Regions from separate parts of the Streptomyces umbrinus genome, predicted to be linked through region 4. Evidence: riboswitches for the same ligand, from Rfam matches in the RefSeq annotation. Region 4 holds a riboswitch; each other region holds the start of a gene.
What was found. A riboswitch is a leader RNA that binds a small molecule or an ion and turns the genes downstream of it on or off. The one in region 4 is predicted to bind cobalamin.
Positions count from the first base shown of each region.

Region 1: another riboswitch for cobalamin. It lies ahead of QF035_RS18855 (ribonucleoside-diphosphate reductase subunit alpha); the one in region 4 lies ahead of metE (5-methyltetrahydropteroyltriglutamate--homocysteine S-methyltransferase).
Region 2: another riboswitch for cobalamin. It lies ahead of QF035_RS43155 (ABC transporter substrate-binding protein); the one in region 4 lies ahead of metE (5-methyltetrahydropteroyltriglutamate--homocysteine S-methyltransferase).
Region 3: another riboswitch for cobalamin. It lies ahead of QF035_RS36040 (prenyltransferase/squalene oxidase repeat-containing protein); the one in region 4 lies ahead of metE (5-methyltetrahydropteroyltriglutamate--homocysteine S-methyltransferase).

Region 1 covers NZ_JAUSZI010000002.1:4,321,154-4,325,440, reverse strand. The annotation lists gene QF035_RS18855 (ribonucleoside-diphosphate reductase subunit alpha) at 1-1,750, opposite strand, end outside; cobalamin riboswitch at 1,890-2,030, opposite strand; gene QF035_RS18850 (GNAT family N-acetyltransferase) at 2,093-2,611, opposite strand; gene QF035_RS18845 (nucleoside hydrolase) at 2,717-3,706, opposite strand; gene mctP (monocarboxylate uptake permease MctP) at 3,851-4,287, opposite strand, start outside.
Region 2 covers NZ_JAUSZI010000002.1:9,763,722-9,768,008, forward strand. The annotation lists gene QF035_RS43150 (TIGR03767 family metallophosphoesterase) at 1-585, opposite strand, end outside; cobalamin riboswitch at 758-944, shown strand; gene QF035_RS43155 (ABC transporter substrate-binding protein) at 1,012-2,046, shown strand; gene QF035_RS43160 (FecCD family ABC transporter permease) at 2,043-3,056, shown strand; gene QF035_RS43165 (ABC transporter ATP-binding protein) at 3,056-3,970, shown strand; gene QF035_RS43170 (hypothetical protein) at 4,079-4,287, shown strand, end outside.
Region 3 covers NZ_JAUSZI010000002.1:8,157,606-8,161,892, reverse strand. The annotation lists gene QF035_RS36050 (MBL fold metallo-hydrolase) at 1-417, shown strand, start outside; gene QF035_RS36045 (phosphotransferase) at 479-1,216, opposite strand; cobalamin riboswitch at 1,282-1,464, shown strand; gene QF035_RS36040 (prenyltransferase/squalene oxidase repeat-containing protein) at 1,555-2,832, shown strand; gene QF035_RS36035 (SCO2322 family protein) at 2,829-3,512, shown strand; gene QF035_RS36030 (energy-coupling factor transporter transmembrane component T) at 3,485-4,287, shown strand, end outside.
Region 4 covers NZ_JAUSZI010000002.1:3,080,332-3,084,618, reverse strand. The annotation lists gene bla (class A beta-lactamase) at 1-258, shown strand, start outside; gene metE (5-methyltetrahydropteroyltriglutamate--homocysteine S-methyltransferase) at 333-2,654, opposite strand; cobalamin riboswitch at 2,817-3,040, opposite strand; partial or broken gene QF035_RS13610 (3-hydroxybutyryl-CoA dehydrogenase) at 3,052-3,676, opposite strand; partial or broken gene QF035_RS13605 (short-chain fatty acyl-CoA regulator family protein) at 3,662-3,838, shown strand; gene meaB (methylmalonyl Co-A mutase-associated GTPase MeaB) at 3,899-4,287, opposite strand, start outside.

The sequences.
Region 1 (4,287 bases), 1.2 Mb from region 4:
CGCCCTGCGCGGTACGGGTCTTCTCCCAGGCGGGCAGCGGGCCGTTGCGCTCGGCGAGATCGGCAGACGCCTCGTACGCGGCGAGCATGACGCGCTCGGCGATACGGGTGGAGAGTGCCTTGGCCTCGGCGGAGTCGAAGGGCAGCCGCAGCTTGAAGAAGACGTCCTGCAGACCCATCGCTCCCAGGCCCACCGGCCGCCACTTGGCGTTGGAGCGGCCCGCCTGCTCGGTCGGATAGAAGTTGATGTCGACGACCCGGTCGAGGAAGGTGACGGCCGTACGGACGGTCGCGTCCAGCCGCTCCCAGTCGATGACGTCGGTGGCCCCGGGGTCCGTGTCCACGAACGCGCCGAGGTTGACCGATCCGAGGTTGCAGACCGCCGTCTCGCCGTCGTCCGTGACCTCCAGGATCTCCGTGCAGAGGTTGGAGGAGTGGACCGTGTGGCCCGGCAGCGCGGTCTGGTTGGCCGTGCGGTTGGCGGCGTCCTTGAAGGTCATCCAGCCGTTGCCGGTCTGCGCGAGGGTGCGCATCATGCGGCCGTACAGATCGCGGGCCGGGATCGTCTTCTTGGCGAGGCCCCGGTCCTCCGCCTTGCGGTAGGCGGCGTCGAACTCCTCGCCCCACAGGTCGACCAGCTCAGGCACGTCGGCCGGCGAGAACAGCGACCACACGCGGTCCTCGTTCACCCGCCGCATGAACTCGTCCGGGATCCAGTGCGCGAGGTTCAGGTTGTGCGTACGCCGGGCGTCCTCACCGGTGTTGTCGCGCAGCTCCAGGAACTCCTCGATGTCGGAGTGCCAGGTCTCCAGGTAGACCGCGGCCGCGCCCTTGCGCCGGCCGCCCTGGTTCACGGCGGCGACCGAGGCGTCGAGCGTCTTGAGGAACGGGACGATGCCGTTCGAGTGCCCGTTCGTCCCGCGGATCAGGGAACCGCGCGAGCGCACACGGGAGTACGCGATGCCGATGCCGCCCGCGTGCTTCGAGAGACGGGCCACCTGGTGGTAGCGGTCGTAGATGGAGTCCAGCTCGTCCAGCGGGGAGTCGAGGAGGTAGCAGGACGACATCTGAGGGTGCCGCGTACCGGAGTTGAAGAGCGTGGGGGAGGACGGCAGGTAGTCGAGGCGGCTCATCAGCCGGTACAGGGCGGCCACTTCGTCGACGGACCTGGCCGAGTCGTCCTCGGCCAGCCCGCTCGCCACGCGCAGCATGAAGTGCTGGGGCGTCTCGATGACGGACCGCGTGATCGGGTGCCGCAGCAGATACCGGCTGTGCAGCGTGCGCAGGCCGAAGTAGCCGAAGCGGTCGTCGCCCTCGAGGTCGATCAGCGCGTCCAGACGGGCCGCGTGGGTCCGTACGAACTCGGCGGTGCGGTCGGCGATCAGGCCCTCGCGGTGGCCGACCGCGACGGACTCGGAGAAGGACCTGACCCCCTGCGAGGCGGCCTCCTCGGCGATGCCGATCGTCAGCAGGCGGGCGGCCAGCTTCGAGTACACGGGGTCCTCGGAGATCAGGCCCGCGGCCGCCTCAGTGGCCAGCTCGCGCAGCTCCGCGGTGATCCCGTCGGCCCCCACGGAGGACCGGCCGCGCAGCGCGGCGGCGGCGACCCTGCCGGGATCGGCGTCGGGAAGGTCGGCGGTGAGGTCGGTCAGGGTCCGCAGCAACACGGTTCCCGGTCCGTCGGCCTCGGCCCTGTCCTGCTGGTACTGGGGCGCTTTCGCTGAGACCGGATCGGCTGGCGCGATGGTCACGTGGGGCTCTCCCTCGCTCGGCACGGGGCCTGCGGGGAGGGGGGTTCGGGGCACACGGGGGTACACGCTCTGCGCAGCGGTACGCCGCGTCCACCGGCCCACTCCGCGAGGCCCGGACGTCATGGCACCCGGGCCGGGTGGCCTGGGCACGCTGTCGGCAGGTCCTCGGACTGACCAGGCGCACGGCTCTCCTCCGGGGACAGACATGCACAAGTACACCGTTGCGGGACAGTTCCGGATTCGCACCGGATTCCCCTGCGGCGACAGCGAGCATGAGCATACATCTTGTGCCGGGCTCGGGAAGCACCCCCACATGTTGTGTCGTGTCGGCTTCGGAGGGTGTCAGAGTGTCAACTCGTAGGTGAGCAGCATGATGTCGTCGAGGTCCGGGATCGGGTTCCAGTCGCGGTCGGGGGCGCGGGTGAAGCCGAGGCGTCCGTAGATGCGATGGGCGCTGTGCATGGTGCGCTGGGTGGACAGCACGACGCGTACGCAGCCGTCCGTGGCCCGGGCGCGGTCGACGCAGGCGCGTACGAGGGCCTCGCCCGCCCCGTGCCCGCGGGCCTCCTTGGCGACCGCCAGCATCCGTATCTCGGCCTCACCCTCGCGCGCGATGTCGGCCATCGGCCCGCCGGACGGGACGAAGGTCACGCCGCCGACGACCCGCTCGCCCGCTCCTGCCCCCACGACGGCCACCAGCACGTCGGCGGCCGCGGCCCGCTTCGCGACGTCCCGCAGCTCGCCCAGATACTCGTCGCTCTCCCCGAAGTCGAGGAGCCCGTCCCCGAGATAGGCCTGCGCGGTTATCTCTCCCACAGCCTCGTACTCCTCGGGCCTCGCCCGCCTGATCAGGATGTCCATGCTCGGCAGTGTGCCCGAGGGGTACGGCGCGGGGCTGCCGAGTTTTTCCCGCACCGGTTGCCCGGGGGCGTCGCGCCGGTGCCAGGGACGTCCGAGGGGGCGGGCTCAGGCCATGGCCGGCCACTGCGGCAGGGTCGTGACGAAGTCCTTCGTGAAGTCGCGCGGGCCCGGGCCGAGGGCCACGCGGCCCGTGTGGCGGGTGCGGGCGGTCAGGGCGGGCGACTCGGTGTAGTAGTTCCGCTCGGCGGCCGAGGGGACGAACACGGTCTGGCCGCGGGTGAGTTCGCTGGAGCACTCGACCACGACGGCTCCCTCCGCGAGCGTCACGAACGACTCGTCCGCGCACACGCCCACGGCGAGCGGGTCGTGCAACGGGCAGGAGTCGCCTCCGCCGTGGCGGCGGTAGGAGTCGGTGTAGACCCGCAGCAGCCGGGCCGCGAGCGCCGCACCCGCTCCCGCCGCCTCCAGCGCGGCGAGGTCGGCGGGGCCGAAGAGCCAGCGGTGCGAGGCGTCCAGATCGACCATGGTGAACGGGATGCCGGAGGAGAGCACCACCTCGGCGGCGTCCGGGTCCGCCCACATGTTGAACTCGGCGACCGGGGTGATGTTGCCCGGCACCTGCGCGTTGCCGCCCATGAACACGAACTTCTTCACGCGCCGGGCGAAGACCGGGTCCTCCAGGAGCGCGATGGCCACGTTGGTGAGCGGGCCGGTGGCGCAGACGGTCAACTCGCCCTCGTGCTCCCGGGAGAGGCGCAGCAGCGCCTGTGCGGAGGACTCCGTCAGGTGCGCGGCGGTCGAGTCGGGCAGCATTTCGTGGCCGAGGCCCGCGGGGCCGTGGAAGTGGGCGGCGGCCGCGTACGGGAGGCGGGTGAGGGGGCGGGCCGCTCCGCGGTGGACCGGGACGTCGGTGTCGATGCGGAGGGCTCTCGCCAGGGCGCGGGCGTTGCGGTAGGTCTGCTCGGCGGGGAGGTTGCCGCCCACCGAGGTGTAGGCCCTGAGGTCCCACCTGCCTGTGCCGAGCAGGTACTGGAGGGCCACGGCGTCGTCTATGCCGGGATCACTGTCGAGGACGATCGGTGAGCGAACGGTCACACTGGCCAGCGTAACCGCGAACTTTCGCGTGACCAGGGGCAGTTGGCGTGTGCGGCTGCGTTGTGGCTGGTCGCGCGGTTCCCCGCGCCCCTTCTAGGGGCGCGGGGAACCGCGCAGCGGGGGTTCGGGGGCGGAGCCCCCGAGTCAGTGGCTGGCCCCCGCCGTCGCCGGCGGCAGCTCGACCTGGACGCCCTTGTCGCCCGCGTCCGCCGTGTAGTCCTCGGGGGACGTCTCGTCGATGCCGTCGGGGGCCTTGAAGGCCCTGAGGGCGAAGGTCAGGACGACCGTGACGACCACGTTCAGGACGAACGCCGTCAGACCGATGTACCCGATCTCCCCGATCCCGGGAATCTCCTTCGCGGAACCACCGAAGTGCTTCTGCGTCGGCGAGGCGACACCGTACGCGGCGATCGTCCCGTACAGCATGCCGACCGCCCAGCCCGCGAGCAGCGCCCACCGGTGGAACCACCGGGTGAACAGCCCACCGACCAGCGCCGGGAACGTCTGCAGGATCCAGATCCCGCCCAACAGCTGGAAGTTGATGGCCACCGTCTTGTCCATGGTGAGGACGAAGACCAGCG
Region 2 (4,287 bases), 6.7 Mb from region 4:
CACCGCCCCCGCCACCGTCAGCGCCTCCTGGGCCCGCCACGCGGCGGGCCTGCGCGACCGCAGGAACTCGGTGCGCAGCGGGTTCTGCACGTCCGTGAGGTGCAGGTCGGTGAACTGCACGAAGCACGCGAGCGGTGTGCGCCGGTCCTGGCGGCCGGTGGCGGCGGGCGCGAGATCTCCGCGTACGACGATGGGCCAACCGGGGCCCGAGACGAGGCGGCGGTAGGTGTCGGCGTGCGCGTGGCCGCTGAGGCGAGCCGTCGTCTCCAGGGTTGTCGCCGCGTACGGGGCCGCGCGTCGCGGCGCCCGGTGCGCCGGCCGTCGGATGGCGAGGGGCGCCTGCGGGGCCGCGCTCTCCGCGGCGGGGAGCGCGGAGGGGGTCGGGCGCTGCCGTGGGAAGAGGGCCGCGGCTCCGCCGGTCGCTCCCGCCGCGACGGCGCCGGACGCGAGCAGAAAGCGACGACGGTTGATCGAGGGTGCGGGTGCGGGTGCGGGTGCGGGTGCGGACGGGGACGGGGACGGGGAAGCGGGTGCGGACGAGGGCGGGGGAGTGGATGCGGTCCCCGCCGTTTCGGTCCCGGTCATGGGGTGGCCCTCCGGTGCCTCCGAGAGACTCAACTAGCGGAACCACTCATTCAGGCCGCGGGGGCAGGGGCGGGGGCAGGGGCGTGGCGTGGCCGTGAACACCGCCGGAACAGGTGGAGCGGCTGCTGGGCCCCGTCCTGCCGGTCCGCCCGCCGGTCCGCGGCACCCGCCGTGATAGCTTGCCGAGGCCAGTCGAACCCATGTACGTGGGTCAGGGAATCCGGTGGGAATCCGGAGCTGACGCGCAGCGGTGAGGGTGACGGGCGGGGCATCGGCCACTGGACCGGTATGACGGTCCGGGAAGGCGCCTCGTCCGGGTGACCCCGAGTCCGAAGACCTGCTGGCGGCCTCCGCGGTCACGCGCCGACGGGGGAGCACCGTACGACCGGGCTCCGCGTTCGAGCCCTCGACGACTGAGGAACTCCCGTGCCCGTCGCACGTCTTGCCCGTCCCGCTGCCCTCGTCCTGTCCGGGGCTCTCCTGCTGACCGGCTGCGGTTCGGGAGATTCGGAGGACTCGTCGTCCGATGCGGACTCCGGGGCCGCCGTCACCCTCGACAACTGCGGACAGACCGTACGCGTCGAGTCCCCGCCGAAGCGGGCCGTCTCCCTCAACCAGGGCACCACCGAGATCATGCTCTCGCTCGGCCTCGCCGACCGCATGGCCGGCACCGCGACCTGGACCGACCCGGTGATGAAGGGCCTGGAGAAGGCGAACGCGAAGGTGGAGCGGATCGCCGACAACAACCCCTCCTTCGAACGGGTCCTGGACGCCGACCCCGACTTCGTCGCCGCCTCGTTCGTGTCGACGCTCGGCAAGGGAGGCGTGGCCACCCGGGAGCAGTTCGAGAAGCTCGGCGTGCCCGCCTACGTCTCGCCGTCCGACTGCGTCGGCAAGGACAACGCCTCGGGCGGCGACGGCTCACGGAAGAAGGCCCTCGGCATCGACGCCGTCTACGGCGAAGTGCGCGACCTGGCCGAGGTGTTCGGCGTCGAGAAGCGGGGCGAGCAACTCGTCGCAGACCTCGAGCGGCGGACGAAGAAGGCCACTTCGGGGATCGACGCCTCCGACGTCACCCTCTTGTACTGGTTCGCCAACTCCGACTCGCCCTACATGGCGGGCTGTTGCGGCGCACCCGGCGTCATCACCCGGACCCTCGGCGCGAAGAACGTCTTCGACGACACACACGAGGAGTGGCCCCAGATCAACTGGGAGACCGTTGCCGACCGCGACCCAGATGTGCTCGTCATCGGCGACCTGACGCGCAAGTCGCAGACCGCCGAGTCCGCGAAGAAGAAGATCGAGTTCCTGGAGTCCGACCCGGTCACCAAGAACATGACCGCCGTCAGGAAGAAGCGGTACGTCCTGCTCAGCGGGCAGGCGATGAACCCGACCATCCGCACGGTCGAGGGCGTCGAGCAAGTCGCCTCCGCCCTGCGGGAGTTCGGGCTCACCGGGTGACACGGCCACGCCTGGGACTGCTCATCGCCGCGGGCGTCGCCCTGCTCCTCGCATCCGCCGCCGTCGCGATCACCGTCGGCCCCGCGGACATCCGGGTCGGCGACGTCTGGTCCGTGGTCGCGTCCCATCTCGGCTGGGGCAGCTCGGAGTTGACCCCGATCCGGGACGGGATCGTCTGGGAGCTGCGCCTGCCGCGCACGCTCCTGGCGGCCGTGTGCGGAGCCGGACTCGCCGTGTGCGGCGCGGTGATGCAGTCCCTGCTGCGCAACCCGCTCGCCGACCCGTTCGTCCTCGGGGTGTCCTCGGGCGCCTCGACCGGCGCCGTGATCGTGGTCGTCCTCGGTGTCGGCGGAGGCCTGGTCTCGGTCTCCGCGGGCGCGTTCCTCGGTGCGGTGCTGTCGTTCGGGCTCGTCCTGCTGCTCAGCCACACTCTGGGCGGGGCGACGGACCGGGTGGTGCTGAGCGGGGTCGCCGCGATGCAGCTCTTCTCCGCGCTCACCTCCTTCGTCGTGATGACCGCCGCGGACGCCGAGACCACCCGCGGGGTGCTGTTCTGGCTGCTCGGTTCGCTGAGCGGGGTCGGCTGGACCGACGTCTGGGTGTGCTTCGCGGTCCTCGCGGTGACACTGCTGGTGTGCCTCGGGTACGCGCGGGCGCTCGACGCGTTCGCCTTCGGCCAGGATGCCGCCGCCACGCTCGGGGTCTCCGTGGCCCGTACGCGACTGGTGCTGCTGTGTGCCACGGCGCTGCTGACCGCCGCGCTAGTCAGTTCGGCCGGCGCGATCGGCTTCGTCGGCCTCGTACTCCCGCATGCGGCAAGGGCGTTGGTGGGGGCGGGGCACGCCCGGCTGCTGCCGGTCACCGCCCTCGCCGGAGCGGTGTTCCTGGTGTGGGTGGACACCCTGGCGCGTACCGTCCTCGATCCCCAGGAGGTACCGGTGGGCGTGGTGACCTCGCTGATCGGCGTACCGGTCTTCGTGCTGGTGCTGTACCGGACGCGGAGGGCGTGATGACGGCGGAGGGCATCAAGAGCACCGAGCACTCACGGGCGCGCGTGCAGGCGGCGTCGGGAACCGAGGACACACAGGCGGCGCCGGGAACCGAGCGCGTGCAGGCGGCGTCGGGAACCGAGGGCGCGCATGCGGCACCCGGAGAGGGCCTCCGCGCTCACCGCGTCACGCGCACCGCCGACGGCCGCGTCATCCTCGACGGCGTCAGCATCATCCCGGCCCCCGGCACCACCGTCGGACTGCTCGGCCCGAACGGCTCAGGCAAGTCCACCCTCCTGCGCCTGCTCGCCGGCGTCCTCGCCCCGGCCTCCGGTGTCGTCACCCTCGACGGCAGCCCCCTCGCCGACCTGGGACGCCGAGACATCGCCCGCCGTGTCGCCGTGGTCGAGCAACAGGCCGACACCCAGGTCGAGTTGAGCGTCCAGGATGTCGTACGGCTCGGCCGCACACCCCATCGCCGCGCCTGGACCCCCGCGTCCGAGGCGGACGAACGGGCCGTACGCGACGCGCTGGACCGCACCGGTCTGACCGGACTCGCCCGCCAGTCCTGGCACACCCTCTCCGGCGGCGAGCGCCAGCGCGTGCAGATCACCCGCGCACTCGCCCAGGAACCCCGCGAACTGCTCCTGGACGAGCCGACCAACCACCTGGACATCCAGCACCAGCTCGACCTGCTGACCCTCGTCACCTCGCTCCCGGTCACCAGCGTCGTCGCCCTGCACGACCTCAACCTCGCGGCGATGTACTGCGATCAGCTCGTGGTCCTGCGCGAGGGGCGTGTCGTGGCCTGCGGCAGCCCGGGCGACATCCTCACGGAAGAGCTCATCGCCGAGGTGTACGGGGTCCGGGCCGCCGTCACACGGGAGGGCCCCGACGACCGGCCGCACGTGCGCTTCCTGGGCACCGTGAGTTGACCGGCGCACCGGCGAATCGTCCTGGCCGCACCGGTGATTCGCGAACACGTGTCCGGAAATGACGTCAGCCTCCCTGCGCCGGACCCCGCACGCGCCTACGCTCACCCCGTGCTGCGTATCACCGACGCCCGAACCGGCGAGCCCACGGACGCCACCCCCGCCCGCAGGGGCCTGACCCGCGTCGAGGCACACGTGCCGCGCCCCGACACCACAGGTCTGCGCGTGCTCCTGGTCGCCGACGTCCTCGTACGCGCCCTGGAGATCAGCGGGACACCCGTCTGGACCGTACTGACCGGCACCGAGGGACGCGAGGAACT
Region 3 (4,287 bases), 5.1 Mb from region 4:
GACCATCTCCTGCCGAGAATCACTCCGCACATCGGCCTGTACGAGGATCCGGACGACGAGACCGTCGCCGACCCGCTCGGCGACTACCTCGACTCCCTGGAACGGATCGGCCGCCTCGAACCGGCCGAGGTCCTCCCGGCCCACCTGCACGCGTTCACCGACGCCCCGTCCCGCGTAAGGGAGTTGCTGGACCACCACGAGTCCCGCCTCACGGACCTCCGCTCACTCCTCTCCACCCCGCTCACCTCCTGGCAGCTCGCCGTCCGCATGGAGTGGAACCGCCCGTGGGACGACATCCCCTACGGATCGAGGAACATCGCCGTCTCGGAGGCGGAGGCCCACCTGCGCCGACTGGTGAAACTGGGCCACGCGGAGGCGGTACCGGGGAGTGATCCGGTGACGTACGTGGCCGTTTGAACCTGCCTCCCGGACGCCAGGGCATGTCCGGCGGCTCAAGGCGGTCAGTCCCGGCGCGGAGCTAGTCCAGCAGCCTGCGGATCAACTCCCCGGCCTCGCCGAGGAGTTCGACCTCGTGGGGGCTCATCGTCGGGTTGGCGGCCCGCTGGCCCGTCGCCCAGCCGAGACCACCGTCCGGGCCCGTCAGGAGCGCCGGGTCGGGGCAGCCGGCCAGCAGGGCGGAGAGCATCTCCTCGGCCAGGGGCGCCCGGGGATCGTCGTCGACGGCCACCTGGGCCACGATCACGGCGGACATGCTCCAGTCGCGGCCGGGCGGCCCCTCGTCGGTGTTGGCCCAGTCGATCACCATGGGGCCGGCCGGGGCGAGGAGAACGTTCTCGGGGTGCAGGTCCAGGTGCAGGACGCGTACGGCGGGGTCGGTGGAGCGGCGGGCCGGGATCACGTGCAGGTCGCGCAGGAGCCGGGCGAGCACCGATCCGGCCTCCCCCGCGGTGAGTTCACCGGCGGCCACCGCCTCGACCACGGTCGGCCCGTACAGCCGCTCCATCACGAGGTCGGTGCGCGCGTCCGCCGCCCGCACGCGCGGCACGGGATAGCCGTGACCCCGTACGTACTCCATGACGGCCGCCTCGGCCTGCGCGTCCCCGTAGCCGTCCCGGTACCGGCGCAGCACCCACGCCCCGCCCCCGGGACCACCGTGATCGCCGAGGCCGTCGTGATCACCGCCATCGCCGAGCGCGTAGACATCCGCCGTGCGCCCCGAGCCGAGCAGGCGGCCGGCCCCCGCAGGTATCCCCATGGGCAGAAGTTACCCGGAGCCGCCCGGCCTCACAGGCGCCCCCACAGGCGGCCCTCAGGGTCTTGCTACGGGCCGGTACAGTGAGCGGGTCGTCATCACAGTCGTACGGGGGGAAGCCGGTGCAAATCCGGCGCTGACCCGCAACCGTGTGCCGCCCGGTCGATCGGCCCACCAGTCGATCAGTCGATCAGGGGCGGCGAGCCGGATTGCCCCGTACGGACGTGACCGGCTCGCGTCACCGGAACCGCCGGTGACCGGCACCGTCGAGGCATACGGAGCCGAGCCGCCTTGGATTCCAGGCTGCCCGGCTCCCTGACCGGGAGAGGCACCCGCCGATCATGTTTGTCCGCCGCAGCGCAGCGGTACTGGCCGCCACCGCCGTGATCGGTACGGCGTTCGCGCCGGCCGCCCTCGCCGACGAGTCGCCCGGCGCGACCCCGTCCCAGGCGTTCCCCTCCGCCCTGTACGGCAGCACCGACCCCACCTACGACGGTGTCTGGCGGCAGTCGCTCGCACTGCTCGCCCAGGACAGCGTGGGGGTCGAGCCCGCGAAGAAGTCCGTCGACTGGCTCGTCGGCCAGCAGTGCGAGAGCGGGGCCTTCGCGGCGTACCGCCCCGACCCGAGCGCGAAGTGCGACGCCAAGACCAAGGTCGACACGAACAGCACGGCCGCCGCGTTGCAGGCCCTGGAAGCCCTCGACGCGAGCGACGCCGTGACGGGCGCGGCCGTGAAGTGGCTGAAGTCCGTGCAGAACAAGGACGGCGGCTGGGGCTACTTCCCCGGCACGCCCAGCGACACCAACTCCACGTCCGTCGTGATCGGGGCCCTGGACGCCGGGGACACCGACCCGAAGGACGTGCCCTCGAAGGACGACCGGACGCCGTACGACGCCCTGCTCGGCCTCTCCGTCCCCTGCGACGAGACCGGCGGCGGCGCCTTCGCCTTCCAGCCGGACAAGAAGGGCAAGCTCGCGGCGAACGCGGACGCCACGGCGGCGGGGGTGCTCGGCGCGCTCGGCGAGGGCCTGGACGCCGATCCCGAAGAGGACGGCCCCGACAAGGCGTCCCCGAAGGCGTCCCAGTGCGCGGGCGGCGACTCCTTCACGATCGAGGACGCGGCGGCCAACGGCGCCCTGTACCTCGCGGGCGCGGTCGCCAAGAACGGCTACCTGAAGTCGTCCCTCCCCGGTGCCGAGGACCAGCCCGACTACGGCAACACCGCCGACACGGTCGTCGCGCTCGCCGCCGCCGGCCGCACGGCCGACACCGGGAAGCCGCTGGCCTGGCTGGAGAAGAACTCCGGCACCTGGGCGGCGAAGAGCGGCCCGGCGGCGTACGCGCAGCTGATCTTCGCGGCGAACGCCACCGGTACGGACCCGCGCGCCTTCGGCGGCGCCGACCTCGTGAAGCAGCTCGGCGCGACCGGCCCCGCGGCGACGTCCTCCGACGCTTCCACGGCCCCGGCGGACGAAAAGAACGACAAGGACGAACAGGACAACGCCTCGGACGAGGACGACGGCGGGGTCAGCCTCTGGTGGATCATCGGGGTCGGCCTGGTCGGCGGCATCGGCATCGGCTTCCTCCTCAGCGGCCGTAACAAGAAGCAGCAGCCGTGACCTGCCGCCGCCTGGTTCTGCCGGTCCTGTGTCTCCTGCTCGCCGTCCTCGGCACGGCGGGGCAGGCCCAGGCGGTCGGCTACCGCTACTGGTCCTTCTGGGACCGGAATTCCACCGCCGATACGGCCGATACGGCCGATACGTGGGTGTACGCGACCCAGGGACCGTCGACCGCGCGGCCCTCGGACGGTGACGTCCAGGGGTTCCGTTTCTCGGTGAGCGAGGACTCGAAGGACTCGGCGAAGCCGCGCGGCGCCGCCGACTTCGCGACGATCTGCGCGAAGACGCCCGCACGGGAGGGGTCCAAGCGGGTCGGCCTCGTCCTCGACTTCGGCACGGCCGCGGACGCCCCGTCCGGCTCGACCCCGCCCCGCCCCCGCACGGCCTGCGCCCGCGTCGACGACGACGCCACGACCGCAGACGCCCTCGCCGCCGTCGCCAAGCCCCTCCGCTACGACACCAACGCTCTGCTCTGCGCCATCGCGGGCTACCCGACCACGGGTTGCGGAGAGCCGGTCGCGGGCAACCGCCCGAAGACTTCGGCGTCGCCGGGCGCGGAGGCGGAAAGCAAGCGCGGCAACGGGAACGGCGGCCCCTCGGTGGGCCTGCTGGCCGGAATCGCCGCGGTGGCGGCCCTGGGCGCGGCGGTCGTGTGGCAGGCCCGTCGGCGCCGGGGCTGACGGGCCCTGCGATGACCGCGAGCGACGACGAGTACTGGGGACGAGACACCGGAGACACTTCCGGGCCTACGCCCACCCCCTCCCCAGCTACCGCTGCTACCTCTGTGGGCAGGCGTTCCGCAGGGCGATGGGGGTCCCCCCGTTCGAGCGAAGCCGAGAATGGGGGAGGGTGGGCACAGCCCACGACACCGGGCGCCCTATCCAAAAAAGTCCAACGCAGACTCACCGCGCCGCAGGCAACCAGAACCAACGCAATCCACCCAGGCGCCTGGTGGCTCTGGGCCCTGGGCCTGGGAACAGCCGCATCCCGCACCACAAACCCCCTCCTCCTGGCCCTACTGATCGGCGTAGCCGGCTACGTAGTGGCGGCCCGCCGAACAGAGGCCCCCTGGGCCCACTCCTACGGCGCCTTCGTGAAACTCGCCCTGGCCGTCCTGCTCATCCGCCTGGCGTTCGCAGTAATCCTCGGCTCCCCCATCCCCGGCACCCACACCCTCCTCACCCTCCCCGAACTCCCCCTCCCGGACTGGGCGGAGGGCATCCGCATCGGAGGCAGAGTCACCGCGGAAGGCCTGACCTTCGCCCTCTACGACGGCCTGAAACTCGCCACCCTCCTCATCTGCGTAGGCGCGGCGAACGCCCTCGCGAACCCGGCCCGCCTCCTCAAATCCCTCCCAGGAGCCTTGTACGAAGCGGGAGTTGCCGTAGTCGTGGCCCTCACCTTCGCCCCGAACCTGATCGCGGACGTCCAGCGCCTGCGCGCCGCCCGCCGCCT
Region 4 (4,287 bases):
CGGCTGACCGGGTGGCTGATCGCCAACACCACCAACACCGAGCGTTTCCGGGCCGGCCTGCCCAGCGACTGGACCCTCGCGGACAAGACCGGGGGCGGTTCGCAGTACGGGGTCGCCAATGACGTGGGCGTCGTATGGCCTCCCGGCCGTCCGCCCCTGGTGCTGTCCGTCCTGTCGACCAAGTACGCCGCCGACGGACCCCAGGAAAACCCGCTGGTCGCCAGGGCGGCCGCGCTGGTGGCGGCAGAACTCACCTGACGGGGCAGGGCCTCCGAGGTGACGGCCGGGGACACGGATGTCCCCGGCCGGTCGTTCGGATCGGATGAGTCGGATCAGTCAGTGGTGGGCAGTTCGGCGCGTACCGCGTGCGCTGCCGCGACCAGGTTGTCCAGGGATGCCCGGGTCTCGGGCCAGCCGCGGGTCTTCAGGCCGCAGTCGGGGTTGACCCAGAGACGTTCGGCGGGGATGGCCTCAAGTCCCTTGCGGAGCAGGGCGGCTGCCTCGTCCGCGCTCGGGACGCGCGGGGAGTGGATGTCGTAGACGCCGGGTCCGGCCTCGCGCGGATATCCGTGGGCGGCCAGTTCGCGGGCGACCTGCATGTGGGAGCGGGCGGCCTCCAGGCTGATGACGTCCGCGTCGAGGTCGTCGATCGCCTGGACGATGTCGCCGAACTCGGCGTAGCACATGTGGGTGTGGATCTGGGTGTCCGGCCGGACCCCGGCGGTGGTGAGCCGGAACGCCTCGGTGGCCCACGCCAGATAGCCGGGGCGGTCGGCGGCGCGCAGCGGCAGCGTCTCGCGCAGCGCGGGTTCGTCGACCTGGATGACCGAAGTCCCGGCCACCTCAAGGTCGTTGACCTCGTCGCGCAGGGCGAGGGCGACCTGTCGGGCGGTGTCGCCGAGCGGCTGGTCGTCGCGGACGAAGGACCAGGCGAGCATGGTGACCGGCCCCGTGAGCATGCCCTTGACGGGGCGCCGGGTCAGGGACTGGGCGTACGTCGTCCAGCGCACCGTCATCGGTTCGGGGCGGGAGAGGTCGCCGGCCAGGATCGGCGGACGGACGTAACGGGTGCCGTAGGACTGCACCCAGCCGTGCTGCGTCGCGAGGTACCCCGTCAGCTGCTCGGCGAAGTACTGGACCATGTCGTTGCGTTCGGCCTCGCCGTGGACGAGGACGTCCAGGCCGGTCTTCTCCTGGAAGGAGATCGTCTCCTGGATCTCGGCCCTGATGCGCTCCTCGTAGCCGGCCGTGTCGATACGCCCGGCCCGCAGGTCGGCGCGAGCGACGCGCAGTTCGGCGGTCTGCGGGAAGGAGCCGATGGTGGTGGTCGGCAGGAGGGGCAGACCGAGGTGGGCACGCTGTGCGCTGGCGCGTTCGCCGTACGGCTGGGAGCGGCGGGCGTCGGCGTCCGTGACCGCACCGACCCGCGTCCGCACGGCCGGGTCACGGGTGATGGGCGAGTTCGCGCGGGAGGCCAGGGCGGCCCGGTTGGCGGCGAGTTCGCCGGTGATCGCGCCTGTGCCCTGGGCGAGACCCTTGGCGAGGGTGACGATCTCGGCCGTCTTCTGCCGGGCGAAGGCGAGCCAGCGCAGGATCTGCGGCTCGATGTCCCGTTCGGCGGTGGCATCGAGCGGCACGTGGAGCAGCGAGCAGGACGCGGCCGCGTCGACCCGGTCGGCCAGCCCGAGCAGGGTGCCGAGCGTGGCGAGGGACTTGGTGAGGTCGTTGACCCAGATGTTGCGGCCGTTGACCACGCCCGCGACCAGGCGCTTGCCGGGCAGTCCGCCCACGGCGGCGAGCGCGTCCAGGTTGGCGGCGGCCGCCTCGGTGAAGTCGAGAGCGAGACCCTCGACCGGGGCCTTGGCCAGCACCGGCAACGCGTCGCCGAGCCGGTCGAAGTAGGAGGCGACCAGCAGCTTCGGACGGTCGGTGAGCGCGCCGAGGTCACGGTAGGAGCGCGTGGCCGCGTTGAGTTCGGCGGGCGTACGGTCCTGGACCAGCGCCGGTTCGTCGAGCTGCACCCACTCCGCGCCCGCCGCCCGCAGATCGGAGAGAACCTCGGCGTACACCGGCAGCAGCCGGTCCAGCAGCGTCAGCGGGTCGAAGTCGGCTGCCACACCGGGCGCGGGCTTGGCGAGCAGCAGATAGGTGACGGGTCCGACGAGGACCGGCCGGGCGGCAAGGCCCAGGTCGAGGGCTTCGCGGAGCTCGGCGACCTGCTTGGCGGAGTCGGCCGTGAAGACGGTGTCCGGGCCCAACTCCGGGACCAGGTAGTGGTAGTTGGTGTCGAACCACTTCGTCATCTCCAGCGGCGCCACGTCCTGGGTGCCGCGGGCCATCGCGAAGTAGCCGTCGAGCGCGTCGGCCTCGACCGCGGCGCGGTGGCGCCCGGGGATCGCGCCGACCATGACGCTGGTGTCGAGGACATGGTCGTAGTACGAGAAGTCGCCGGTCGGCACTTCGTGGATGCCGGCCTCGGCAAGCTGCCGCCAGTTGGTGCGGCGCAGTTCGGCGGCGGTGGCCCGGAGGGCGTCGGCGTCGACGCGACCCTTCCAGTACCCCTCGATCGCCTTCTTCAGTTCCCGGCCACTGCCCTGACGGGGGTAGCCGTACACGGTGGCCCGTGCCGCCGCGGCTGCGGACTTCGATGTCACGGAACTCTCCTTCGCGAGATGTCTCCCTGAGATCCCGGGACGGACGTGAGCGCGAAGGGGTGACGCACCCGGCAGAGACACCTCGCGCGGCAAGGCGCGGTCGTCCGCCGGATATGTACGCCGACCCGCCCACGAGGTCACCGGGATGTCCGTACGCGATCGGTCACGTACGGGCAGATGGCAGGTCTTCGGACTCGCGAGCACGCCCTCCGTACGGAGGACACCTACTGGCCGTCGCTTCCCAGGTCCCGCTTCTCGGGGCCCAGTGCGTATGACGGCGGTCGTTCCCGCTCACCGCTGCGGGGCAGTCCCGGATTCCCACCGGGTTCCCTCTTGCGACGCATCCCGCCTGGCGGACGGGGCGAACCAGCTGCACAGGTCAGCCTATGCCCTGCCGTCAACTGCCTGGCTGCCGGACGGCGTCGTACACCTGGAACCCGCGGCCCGTCTTACGGCCCAACAGCCCTGCCTCGACCATCCGTTGGAGCAGCGGGGCGGAGCGTACAGGGGTTCCCTGAACTCGTCGTAGAGGGATTCCGCGATCGAGGCGACGGGTCGAGGCCGATCAGGCCCGCCGGCTTCAGCGGTCCCATGGGGTGGGCCCAGCCGAGTTCCATGCCCGCGTCGATGTCGATGGCGGTGGCGGTGGCGAAACCGGACTCGGCCATGCGGACCGCGGCCGGCACATAGGGGATGAGCAGGGCGTTGACGACGAAGCCCGCCCGGTCCCGCGCGTGGACCACGGTCTTGCCGAGGACCCGCGTGGCGAAGTCCTCGACGGCTTCGACCGTCCCGGGGGCGGTGTGGAGCGAGGCCACGATCTCCACCAGCGGCAGGACGGGAACGGGGTTGAAGAAGTGCAGTCCGACGACCCTGTCTGCGCGCCCCGTCGCCATGCCCAGCCGCATGATCGGGAGCGACGAGGTGTTGGTCGCGAGTATCGCCCCGGGATCCTCGACGATCTTGTCCAGCGCCGCGAATATCTCGGTCTTGGCGTCCGCGTTCTCCACGACGGCCTCGACCTCGACAGCGCCTCCGCGGCCACCCCCATCGGCATGGGCTGCCGTGTCTGCGAGCGCCTCGACTGCCCCCAGCGCGCCGCACCGCCCCTGGGGCGGCCGCTGCGGATCGACCAGAACAGCAGCACGTTCGTCCCGTACCCGGTGGCGCACCGGCCGGAGTGAACACGCGTTGCGCACGCTCACTCCGACGTGTTGCCGCTCAGTCCGGCCTGGTCCGGCGGCTCAGTCCGTCTCGCCGCCGAACGCCCGCAGAATGCGCTCGGCGGCGAGTGTGGCCGTCAACTCGCCGTCCCTGACCCGCTGTTCGAGACCGGGCCCGAGGGCGCGTACGGCGGGGTCGGCGTTCAGGCGGCCGAGGAGTTCGTCGCGCACCATCGTCCAGGTCCAGTCGACCTGCTGGTCACGGCGCTTGGTGGCCAGGCGGCCGGTCGAGTCGAGGAGCGCGCGGTGCTGTTCGAGGCGCTCCCAGACCGTGTCCAGGCCGGTCGACTCACGGGCGCTGCAACTCAGCACCGGTGGTGTCCAGGCGGCGTCGGCGGGATGCATCAGCCGCAGTGCGCCCGCCAACTCCCTTGCCGCGCTCCGGGCTTCGCGCTCGTGGGGTCCGTCCG